DNA from 3 places in the Lysinibacillus sp. UGB7 genome. Region 3 is predicted to be linked to each of the others. Evidence: predicted binding sites of a transcription regulator. Region 3 holds the regulator's gene; each other region holds the start of a gene.

Region 1 (4,197 bases), on a different contig from region 3:
GCAATACCTTCTTTTACAACGACACGGTCCACGACAACTTCAATTGAATGCTTTTTGTTTTTATCAAGATCGATTGCATCATCTAAATCACGTAATTCATCATCAATACGTACTCGTACAAAGCCTTGCTTCTTCAAATCTTCTAGCAGCTTTACATGCGTTCCCTTGCGCCCTGAAACCATTGGCGCAAGTAACTGCATTTTCGTACGTTCTGGATACACTAGTAGTCGATCGACCATTTGCTCAATTGTTTGGGATGTAATTTCAATGCCGTGATTCGGACAAATTGGTTTGCCTACACGCGCATAAAGTAAGCGCAAATAATCATATATTTCCGTTACTGTGCCAACAGTTGAACGAGGATTTCGACTCGTCGTTTTTTGATCAATTGATATGGCAGGTGAAAGTCCTTCAATCGCATCCACATCTGGTTTGTCCATCTGCCCAAGGAACTGGCGAGCATAAGCAGACAATGATTCGACATAACGACGCTGTCCCTCTGCATAAATCGTGTCAAAGGCTAACGAAGATTTTCCTGAGCCCGATAAACCCGTTAACACAACTAATTGATCACGTGGAATCGTGACGTTAATATTTTTCAAATTATGTGCACGTGCGCCCTGCACGACGATTTCTGTATTTTTCACAAGTCCGATCACCCTTCTGTCTTCAATTCAAAAATAGTATCTCGCAGTTCAGCTGCACGTTCGAAATCAAGTGCTTTGGCTGCTTCCTTCATTTCTATTTCAAGTGTAGCAAGTAATTTCTCTTTCTCTACCTTCGTCAACTTCTTACCTTTTGTTGCCTTTGTCACATATGATACTTCTTCTTCTGCTACCTGTGTCGCACGGATTATGTCAGGAATTTTCTTGACAATCGTCTTCGGTGTAATACCATGTTCCTCGTTGTACGCCATTTGTAGTGTTCGACGACGCTTCGTTTCACCAATGGCCTTTTTCATAGAATCTGTCATGTTATCGGCGTACATAATAACATGTCCATTGGCATTACGAGCCGCACGCCCAATTGTTTGAATCAATGAGCGTTCTGAACGTAAAAATCCTTCCTTATCTGCATCTAAAATTGCCACAAGTGATACTTCAGGAATATCCAGACCTTCACGTAACAGATTAATGCCGATAAGTACATCATATGTGCCCTTCCGTAGCTCACGGATAATTTCTATACGTTCAAGCGTCTTAATCTCTGAATGTAAGTATTCCACTTTTAAGCCCATTTCCTTCAGATAAGCTGATAAATCTTCCGACATTTTTTTCGTTAATGTTGTCACAAGTACACGCTCATTACGGGTAATGCGCTCTTGAATTTCATCGATTAAATTATCAATTTGTCCTTCTATCGGACGTACCTCAATCAATGGATCTAACAGACCCGTCGGACGAATAATTTGCTCAGCCATCACTGGTGTATGTTCAATTTCATATGGACCAGGCGTTGCTGAAACAAAAATCGCTTGCTTTACTTTTGCATCAAATTCTTCAAAACGAAGTGGTCTGTTATCCAGTGCAGACGGCAAACGGAAGCCATGCTCTACAAGTACACCCTTGCGCGCTTGGTCGCCATTATACATACCTCGTACTTGTGGTAGTGTTACATGGCTTTCATCTACTACAAGTAAAAAATCCTCTGGAAAGTAGTCCATTAAAGTGTAAGGTGTTGCCCCAGCTTCACGTAATGTTAAATGACGGGAATAGTTCTCGATACCTGAGCAAAAGCCCATTTCCTTCATCATTTCTAAATCATAGCGTGTTCGCTGCTCTAAGCGTTGTGCCTCTAGTAGCTTATCCTCTGCTCGTAATAGAGTAAGTCGTTCTTCTAGTTCTTTTTCAATATTTTCAATGGCTTTAATCATTTTCTCTTCACGTGTAACGAAGTGGGACGCAGGGAAAATAGCTACATGATCACGGTCCGCTAAAATTTCACCAGTCAACGCATTGACCTCACGAATACGGTCAATCTCATCACCGAAAAATTCAACTCGTATACAATGTTCATCGCGCGATGCTGGGAAAATTTCTACAACATCACCACGGACACGGAAAGTCCCACGTGTAAAGCTCACATCATTACGCTCATACTGCACATCGACAAGTTTTCGTAGCAACTGATTGCGCTCAATTTCCATGCCGGTACGAATTGACACGACCATTTCTCGATATTCTTGAGGAGAACCTAATCCGTAAATACAGGACACGGATGCAATAATAATGACATCATCACGCTCAAAAAGTGCAGATGTCGCAGAGTGACGTAATTTATCGATTTCATCATTTATGCTGGAATCTTTCTCGATGTACGTATCTGTTTGCGGTACATAGGCCTCTGGCTGAAAGTAATCATAATAACTGACAAAATATTCAACTGCATTATTTGGGAAAAACTCTTTAAATTCACTATATAATTGACCAGCAAGCGTTTTATTATGGGCCATAATAAGCGTCGGTTTCTTCACCTGCTGAATCACATTAGAAATCGTAAACGTTTTACCTGTCCCTGTTGCACCAAGCAATGTTTGATGACGTTTACCTGCGTGTACGCCCTCCACTAATTCTACGATTGCCTGTGGCTGATCCCCACTAGGCTGATATGGCGCTTGTAAATCAAATTCTTGCACACATGTCCCCGTCCTTTCCTTCCAATTTGTACATTTATTTTAGCATAGCAGTATGAAAATATCGAACATTTAACGAACGAATGTTTGTTTTTTTATTTTAGAATTCTTCTCTTTCGTATTATCTTTCTATCATTGACGTTTTCGATGGAAATTACTCCCTGAATTCATCATGGTAGCCGTGGTGTGGGTTGGAATACCCGCGGTGATTGATGGAATACCCGCGAATGCTGCTTGTTTACCCGCGTAATGGAGGGAATATACCCGGATTCTCAAATACCCGCGGTTTGATTTCATATCCAATTAGCATACTCGCAATAAGCACTGCAAAAACCGCGAACATTATTTTATTACCCGTAATTTAAGCAAATTAGCTCCCGATAGCAAAATGACTTCAAGTTAATAATAAAAAATCCGCCCTCCAATTATTGGAGAGCGGGTTCGTATCATATTATTCACTTACTACTTGGTGCAGTGCTTCTAGTTCAGTTGCGTATAGATGAAATGCTACTTCATCTTTTTCGTCGAGTGCTCTATCTATCAGAACCATGAGCTTCTCCTCACGATGCATACGCTGGATACGATTTAAAAATAAATCTAAATAAATCTCGTTCAATAATTTCTCTGCCTCATCAACTTTTTTTGAGTGACCAACGGCTTTTAGAAAATCTGTATACGAATAATATTTATCCAACGATCTCACCTCGATCCTTTTCTAAATTATAAGAAAATTGAAACTAAAATGCAATACTTAAGAAATGAAAATCAGTTTAATTTGGTAAATCCCTAGTGATTATTAACGTATTTCTTCTAAGAAATTGCCTGTTTTATCTATGATTTTTGCTCGTTATCTATATTTCCTGAATGTTATTTTGTGTTATAAACTACAGCTAATAAATAGGAAAAGGGGGCACTACATATATGTCAAGAAACTATGTTAATGGTTATTTAATGTCATTCAATACGTATTTGTTACAGCCGATTCAACATGAGTCCAAAATTTTCACAAGAGTGATTGATAAGCATAACGAACTTATTGTCACACGCAAGCCGATGCATGTATTGCGAAAATCTTGCCTATCACTAGGTACAACCTATGAGGCAGCAAAGTATTCTGCCAAACGTTTTTTTGGCAATCAACATAAACTACCGATTGTCGTCGCCTATGATTATGGCTTTCCTTGTATTTTTCTACCAACCTATTCGCCAAATTCTATACACAATACATGGATAGGACTCCATGCTATTTCAAATATTATACCTAGTAAAATCGGTTGTATCGTCATACTGAAAAATGACATAAGCATTGAATTTCCCATTAAATATGCTTCCATTAGCAAACAATTTGTCAATGCCTCTATGCTCTATAAACATTATATGGATGAACGTAAGCAGCTTAGCCATGATGCCCCGTACCATCCACCATTTTAACAATGATAGGGCGTCAGCCACTTGAAGTGTAACAGACGTTAATGTCATCCATAACCAATCCATAAAAAATACCTCAGGAGCACAGTGCTTCTGAGGTATTTTCATTATCCAATTCTTGAACGTAAGTATGCATT
Region 2 (4,197 bases), on a different contig from region 3:
CACTACGATTGGTCTAAAAAGAATTGCCCGCATCGCATTAGAGCAGAGGGACGTTGGAATAGCTTCTTGAAACGAATTGAACAGACTATGAAGCCAACGACACCAATTACACAACCAAAGGAGGAACCAAAAGTGAATACACTTACATCAACAGCTAAAGATGATTTAAAATCATTACTTAAAGATGCTCATAAACAAGGTATCTTAAAGGTAGACCATAGCGAAAAGGTAGGCTCAATGACAGACGGTGAAGCATTAGGTTTGCTGATTTCGGTGGTTAAACGAACTATATAACAAAACAGACCACGAAGAAAATATGATGTTTTTCGTGGTTTGTTTACATTTATTAAAAAAAAAGCATTATTTCTGATATATTAGTAGAATAGATAATTTTACATATGGAGGAAATTTAATGGATGTTTTTAGTAGTAGTATTTTAGAAATACCTAATAAAACAGGTTATTGGTTAGTTCGTGCTGACGGTGGGAAATATTATGAAGATTTTTTCCTTAATAACTTCATTGCCGTTTCAGATAATGAAATTACTTTTGATTTAATTAAGGAATATAATAATGGAAGTCTTGTTGGTATTGCTATAGATCATTATAAAGATCTTTACAGCAGAATGTATACACCAAAATGGTCATCTCAACAAATTGCCCATGCTGCCAGTAGAACACAGAAATTTATTTCAGAGATGAAAATCAATGATTTAATACTAGTTCCCTCAAAAAATTCAAAAGATTTTTTAATAGGTATTATCACAAGTGATGTTTTTGAGATAACTGAAGAAGAGATAACTTCTAAAGTTGAAGTTAACTATGCAATTAATCCATTTCTCAAAAGAAGAAAAGTACACTGGTTAAAAGAGGTATCTCGCCGTGAAATTTCGGAAAAACTTTACTGGATATTATCAGCACATCAGACTATTTTTAATTTAGAGGAAAATAAAGAAAATATCAATCAGTTATTAGCACCAGTATATATTCAAGATGGAGTAGTCATGGAACAATAAAGATTTCAAAAAAAGAAGGATTGAATGCAAATGAATGGTATGATTTGTATTCAATAATTAAAAAACATTCAGATAATACTGAAGATGAGATGATTATTAAATCAAATGTACAAAGTCCAGGATTAATAGAGTTTGTGACGGAGAATCCCGTGACAGTAGTAGCTATCGTCACTGTCTTGAGTGGTTTTATAATGGGTGAGGTTAATATGATTGGGATTAAAATAAAAGGATTTCTTCCTTATTTCCAATCACACAAAAAAGGTAACTTAGAGATTGAAGTGATGGCTGAAGAAAAAAAGGCAAAACAGCTAGAAAACGAACGTACTCAATTTGAATTAGAAAAAGATAAAGAAATTTGGGAAACAAAAAAATTAGAGAATCAAGCTGAGCGGTTGAGGCTCCAACTTCAAATCTCTAATTTCGATGCAGGTAGGGTATTCGAAGATCAAACGCAAACGGATAATCAGGACGATCAGGATGCGGATGAATCCTGAAAATAATACCAGTTATTGTGATTAATAAAATGAAAATTAAAGTCATATTTGGAATGAACAATGAAATCAGCTTTGTAACAAGGTAAACAGAAGACAAGAGCAACGCATAACCATATATTACTTGGATGAATTTCATAATATTTTTCCATTCCTTTCGATTGATTAACTTTATAATCTCATTAAATGCATTTTTTTTCAAGAAATAAAAATAATATTATACGTTAAACCAGTTGCATTTTCAATGAAATTGTAGTATAAGTTGCATAAAATAATTATAATAAAGTTTACCATAAAAATCAAGAACATTTGTTCGTTATCGACTGACATAAGAACTTACCATATACTATCTTATTCACATTTATAAAAAAAGATGTAGACGTCGACTAGGCCTATACATCAGTTTGTTAAGAGCAATGTGATAAACCGTTGATGTCATGGTTAACAAATGAACACACATAAACAATGACGTCCAGGTATTCAATAATTTGAACCTGGACTTTTTTTATTGCCAAAATAAGAACGTTAGTTCTATAATATAAATAAAAAAAGAACTGACGTTCTTATTGGGAGTGGTTTTATGTTTCATGATCGAGGTACGATGAAATGGACTGCTATGATGCTACCAGAGCATTTAGTTGAAATTAGAAAGTGGAAACAGGAGCAATTTCATGAAAAGAAACGTGATTTAGTCGAATGGGAACTAGAGGAATTACAACGAAAAATCCAACATGTTACTGCAATGAAAAAGCTTGTAACACTTACTTTGTGGGATAATAACCAGCTACATGATGAGACAGGTTTAATCACTGCAACAGATACAAACAAAAAAGAATTGCTGTTAGAAACCGAAACGGCTATTAAAAGAATAACATTTGATAAAATCCAAAATGCGGAATTAGTTGACGCAGATGATTAAAGGTAATTAACAGTTATATATAGAAGAAAGCCACTCATTTTAATAATAGTGAGTGGCTTTCTTCTATATAAAAGATTTTATAAGACAATATTATTTAAAATCGCTATGCGTACCATAATTAGTCGCTACATCTTTTAAATCCGAGGCTTTAAAGTTAGCTTGCCAGTTGATATTGATGCCATGTGAATTGCCTCTAAATATCATTTTCCTCTAGGTATGAGTTCAAAAGAATCTTCAAATAATAACGTATGGAAAATAATCTAAAACTTATAAAATTAAAAAATACAGCTAAGTATCATTTCAGACGTCTGAAATCAAATTGTACTTATTTAAAAATGCATGCCTACGAAATAGACGAGGAGGGTAACTATATATTTTATGCACTATTTAGATGTAAACGTAGCATAAGTCTGAAAAAAGTAATTTTGACAGCAGAAGGAAAGATTGTAGACATTATCCTTTAATACTATTGTAGTTTGTCTAATATTGTAATGATATATGTATTATTCTGTCGGATAATGCAATGTTGCGTGTCGTATTTTGTTGAATTATACAATAACCTCGACATTATTTTCAATTTGGGCTTGAAACCCATTTAAAAATAATGCTTCCAATGCTACCATTAAAGTAATAAATATAAAGAACTCTTGTTCTTAATTAATATGCGAATGGGGTGCTAAAGAATTATTAATATTTTCAAGAAAAAATAAAAAAACCACATCTCAAGTTGGCGCTTGAAATGCGGTACTAAATTCGAGTGACATCCACTCCATGAAACTAATATGTATTGTACCATTTAATCGGTCCAATTAGAAGTGGATGTTACTCCTAAATTAGGAGTGAAATAATGGAAATGATGAATGATATGTGTTTAGAAGCAGTATTGAACTTTTCTGAGTCGTATAATGTTACACCACCTTTAAAAGGAAACTTAGAGAATTGGTGGAGGGATGCTACTGATCAATTAAAAGATTGGGAGGTACAGTTATATTACATAGCTTTTGAAAGAGGAATAAAGAATGGTGTACTTAATGGTGAAATATCATCAATGATGTTTAAGGAACTACAAAGACATGTATTGAATATAGAAAATAAATACCAACCATATTAACTAACACAAAAGGGTGCCCACGAGGTGCCTGAAATAATATAAAACTAGATAAATAGATAAAAACAATCTACTAAGTTATTAATTAATAATAGTTTAAAAACTTTATATCTAGAATTTATAGAAGTGCATAAAAGCGCAGAAACCTATAACCACAGCCTTCTAAGCCGTCGGTCGGGGGTTCGAATCCCTCCTGGGACGTATCAAGGTTCAGAAAGAATAAGATTGAACCAACTGAAAAGCGCTTTAAATCCTTTAACATCAAGGGTTTGAGGCGCTTTTCCTTTTTTTGAGAATACGTTAGAAAAGGATAGAAAATGAAAAGTTTCTACACATTTTCTACACAAAAAAGGTATTACTAAATCGTTTCGTGACTGTTATTGAACTAAGCCGCAAAAAGGTTAAGTGTAACTATTTGCATACGATTAGCCGAGCAGACTTCAAGGCAACCCATATTTCATTAATTTTTATTAATCAATCAATTCTTTTTTAATCATTTAAATAGTGTTCCTAGAAAGGGCAGTTTCACGATGAAAGTTTGATTATTTGTATTAAAGTTTGATTAGTCGTTTGAAAAATAATAAATGTATTTATAAATGTGAATTAATTTATTCAACAAACGGGCCATATTGTTGAACAAGGCGTTTAAAGAAAATTGTTCTGA
Region 3 (4,197 bases):
GTATATGCTTATACCTAACAAAGTGCTGGTATTCTTTCTGCCGTTGCTGATTATTGGGCGTGTAGTGTCACCATTGACACCGTGGTGGGATAGTATTGTAGGTGCGGTAGTTGGTTTTGGCATACTATATCTGATTGCGGTGCTATCACGTGGTGGCATGGGTGGAGGCGATATTAAATTATTTTTTTTAATTGGTCTTGTACTTGGTACGTTGGAGACACTGCTGACATTATTTTTAGCTGCGACTATTGGAATGATAGTTGGCATCGTGGTGCTCCGACTGCGTCAACAGGGCAGAAAAACACCTATACCGTTTGGCCCGTCGATAGCACTTGCAGCGGTACTTGTATATTTCTTTGGAGACGTCATGATCGATTGGTATGTCGGATTATGGTAGACGATAAACCTTTTAGATAGGGAGGCGATTGTGTGAAACCTATTATTGGTATAACGGCATTTGCGGAGAATGATTTATCGTCAAGGTTAAATGTAGCGTATGGTAAAAGTATTATCGAAGCGGGTGGCATTCCACTTATTATCCCACTTGGGGTGGAGGCGGATGTGGCGCAGGTTTTATCGTTGACAGATGGATTATTATTATCGGGTGGATATGACGTGCATCCATTTCACTTTGGCCAAGAGCCGTCACTAGGGCTAGGACAAATTCAACCAGAAAGAGATTCGCTAGAACTCGCTTTGATTCATGCAGCTTTAATTAGACAAATGCCGATATTTGGGATTTGTCGTGGTATTCAAATGCTCAATATTGCTCTTGGTGGCACGCTTTATCAGGATATTGATAGTGAATATCACAGTAGTAAGCTGTTAAAGCATTCGCAGCAAGCAGCTCGAGGTGTTGCCACACACTATGTCAATGTCGTTCCAGAGAGTTTATTAAAAACCATTGTTGAAGAAGACAGGATTGCAGTGAATTCAATGCATCACCAGGCGATTAATGTGTTAGCGGAAAAATTAACTGTAGTAGCAAAATCAAGTGACGGTATCGTCGAAGCCGTTGTACATGAAGCATCACCATTTTGTCTCGCGGTGCAATGGCATCCGGAAGAACAGGCAGTCGTAGGAGATGAAACGGCGAAGAAGCTGTTTACAGCTTTCACCAAAGCGAGTTTGAAATACAAAAGAGAAGCATAGTAGCATGCTTCTCTTTTTTGCTGGAGCAATATTGTGAGCGCATTAATGTACTCGGCGGTATAAGCCAACAACTTGTCCTAAAATCGTCACTTGGTCAACAATAATTGGCTCCATTGTTGCATTTTCTGGTTGTAGTCGGAAATGTGTTTTTTCCTTGAAGAAACGTTTAACAGTAGCTTCGTCCTCTTCGGTCATGGCCACAACAATGTCACCATTATCGGCTGTAGCCTTTTGTTTGACGATCACTAAATCTCCGTCAAAAATACCTGCTTCTATCATCGATTCACCCATGATTTCTAACATGAATAGCTGATCTTCGCTTGTGCCATAAGTATCTGGTAACGGGAAATATTCATCGATATTTTCGATTGCTGTAATGGGTGATCCAGCTGTTACTTTCCCTACAAGTGGAACATGAATAACGCTTTGCTTTTGAATGGAATCCTCGGGCTCTAAAATTTCAATAGCACGTGGTTTTGTTGGATCTCGACGGATGAAGCCTTTTTGCTCTAAACGAGCTAAATGTCCATGAACTGTTGAGCTAGAAGCAAGTCCAACTGCTTCACCAATTTCTCGTACAGATGGTGGATAACCTTTTGCGCGCACTTCTTCTTTGATAAATGCTAATATGTCTTCTTGTCTTTTAGAAACTTTTTTCATGATTGCTCACCTCTTTTTATCTTTTGTTCTTCTTACTAGACAGTATAGCAGAATGCGAACACTTATGCAAACATAGGTTCGAAAAGTGTTTGACAAAAACGTTTGTTCGTTTTAAAATCAGAACATACATTCCGAACAAACATTCTAAAAAGGGGTTATGATGATGAATTGGATGAAGAAAAATACACATATTTCAATACTAATCGGCGCTTGTTTACTATTTGCAGGATACCTTTTTATAACCGATCCTGGGGATATTACATACACAGAAATTCATATAGAGCATGGCGATAGCTTATGGTCGTTAGCAGAACAATACCGTGGTAAAATGGGAACAGATGACTGGATAAAGATTGTGAAAGTAGAAAATGAATTAAAAAACGTCAATATCGTAGCAGGAAAATCATTAGTCATACCGGTAACAGGGGAGAACACCAGGCACACAAATTCAATTGAAATTGCGAGAAATGAAAAATGATGAATAAAAACCAATCGGCTGTCGTCTATTGCCGAGTGAGTACAGAAAAAGAGACGCAAAGCTCCTCTCTTGAGCGACAAGCGGAAGAATTAGTACACTATGCTCATCAACAAGGCTATGAAGTAAAAGATGTTTTTATAGATAAACATAGCGGTTACGATGTCGAGCGAGAGGGACTGCTTGAAATGCTAGATTTCATAAAAGAACAAGAGATACAAGCATTATTTGTACAAGACGAAACACGCTTAGGACGTGGCAATGCTCGAATGGCGGTGCTGCATTTATTGCAAAAAACAGAAACAGACGTTTATTCCATGCGTGATGCGGGGCCCGTTCAGCTGAATGAAATGGACACAATGCTCCTCGAAATTTTAGCGATTGTAGAGGAGTACCAGCGTAAAGTTCATAATGCGAAGATTCGCCGAGGCATGCGTCGTGCAGTAGAAAATGGCTATCGTCCAGAAAAAAATCTATCCTCTCGCGGCAATCCAAATGGTCAGGAACGCAAAGAATTGCCTGTAGAAGAAATTGTGCTTCTTCGTAATCGAGGCTTCACCTTTGAGGAGATTGCCACATCACTGAGAGGGCTCGGTTTCGATGTTAGCAAAGCAACTGTGCATCGACGATATCAAGAACATCAAGAAAGATTAGCGGGCAAATAATTTGCACCACTAATCTTTTTTTTCGGTTTCATTTCCACTCTTCCGCTAAAACTGCATAATAATATTCATCCCACCAGTCATCTCCGTGTGGTATGCACTGTTTGAAATAACCTTCCTTGCGCATACCGATTTTCTCCATCACTTTGTATGATGGAATATTCTGAGGCTGGCAGGTAGCTATAATTCTATGTAGTTGCATGTCCTTAAACCCATAGTTCAATAGCGCATGTGCTGCTTCAGAGGCATAGCCTTTATTGTAATATTTGGGGTTAAACACCCAACCAATTTCATAAGTATGTTTACCGAAATATGGATGAAAAACCATATGACCTATCAGGATGTTTTCATCTATCAAAACTACTGGAAAATTTTTCGCATCATCCATGTTCTTACTGACAAAGTTTTTTGCATCTTCCTCACTGAAAACACCTTCGGGAATATATTTCATAACATTCATATCTGAAGTGTACGCATAGACAGCTTGCCAATCATGAGGTTCAAATTCCCGTATTAGTATTCTTTGTGATTTAATAAACATTTACCATACCTCCCAAATTAATTTCAAAATGAGCATGCTTGTTATACTCATAATTAAAACATCCCATTATTTACATTTTATTGGTAAGCGTTGTGAAAGTACAGAATTTTCTTGTATTATTACTTGTAAATTCCAAAGTGTGTAGTTAGAATTGGAACGAATGTTCTTTTTAGCATTATTGAAATCTACAAGCAATGATAAGTAGAAATGCTACTATTCACGGGCACTTAGGAGGGAGCAAAGGATGGTTACATACAATAAAAATAACTTAGAGCTAGTAGAATTTAATCGAGATGATATTTTGGGGTTAATTGAATTGTCAGCCTCAGTTGAGTGGGATTATGATGAATTTGAAATTCGCACGGTACTGTCGTCTGGTAAAATATTTGGCCACAAAGATGCAGAAGGTACAATCGTTTCAAGTGCAGCGATCATCAAATATGATACATATTTAGCTTCTATTGGCATGGTGATAGTTCATAAAGAGCACCGGGGATTAGGGTTAGGCAAAGATGCTACACAAAAATGTTTAGACGGTGTTGCTGGAGATTTTGCTACTATGCTCATTGCCACGAAAGAAGGCGCACCCTTATATGAAAAAATGGGTTTTAAAACGGTAGATTATATTAAAAAATATCTTGCTGAAAATTATATAGTTAAAAGTAGATTAACTACCAAGGATATGAATTTTGAAAATTTTAATAAGA

The links. Region 3 encodes LexA, which represses DNA repair genes until DNA is damaged. Its sites were predicted from a motif close to CGAACATATGTTCG; they were not measured.
Region 1: the regulator LexA is predicted to act here: its motif matches at 2,709-2,722, upstream of uvrB (excinuclease ABC subunit UvrB).
Region 2: the regulator LexA is predicted to act here: its motif matches at 1,809-1,822, upstream of ACOMCU_RS26440 (YolD-like family protein).

The regions. Positions count from the first base shown of each region.
Region 1 is NZ_JBMGUV010000027.1:7,935-12,131, forward strand. It holds gene uvrA (excinuclease ABC subunit UvrA) at 1-647, opposite strand, end outside; gene uvrB (excinuclease ABC subunit UvrB) at 656-2,635, opposite strand; gene ACOMCU_RS20335 (IDEAL domain-containing protein) at 3,084-3,326, opposite strand; gene ACOMCU_RS20340 (competence protein ComK) at 3,554-4,063, shown strand; one part of gene prfB (peptide chain release factor 2) at 4,168-4,197, opposite strand, start outside.
Region 2 is NZ_JBMGUV010000051.1:17,127-21,323, forward strand. It holds gene ACOMCU_RS26425 (N-acetylmuramoyl-L-alanine amidase family protein) at 1-294, shown strand, start outside; gene ACOMCU_RS26430 (hypothetical protein) at 413-1,015, shown strand; gene ACOMCU_RS26435 (hypothetical protein) at 1,036-1,509, shown strand; gene ACOMCU_RS26440 (YolD-like family protein) at 2,087-2,425, shown strand; gene ACOMCU_RS26445 (hypothetical protein) at 3,273-3,536, shown strand.
Region 3 is NZ_JBMGUV010000002.1:20,573-24,769, forward strand. It holds gene ACOMCU_RS02395 (prepilin peptidase) at 1-397, shown strand, start outside; gene ACOMCU_RS02400 (gamma-glutamyl-gamma-aminobutyrate hydrolase family protein) at 430-1,152, shown strand; gene lexA (transcriptional repressor LexA) at 1,195-1,812, opposite strand; gene yneA (cell division suppressor protein YneA) at 1,976-2,290, shown strand; gene ACOMCU_RS02415 (YneB family resolvase-like protein) at 2,287-2,952, shown strand; gene ACOMCU_RS02420 (GNAT family N-acetyltransferase) at 2,981-3,490, opposite strand; gene ACOMCU_RS02425 (GNAT family N-acetyltransferase) at 3,735-4,197, shown strand, end outside.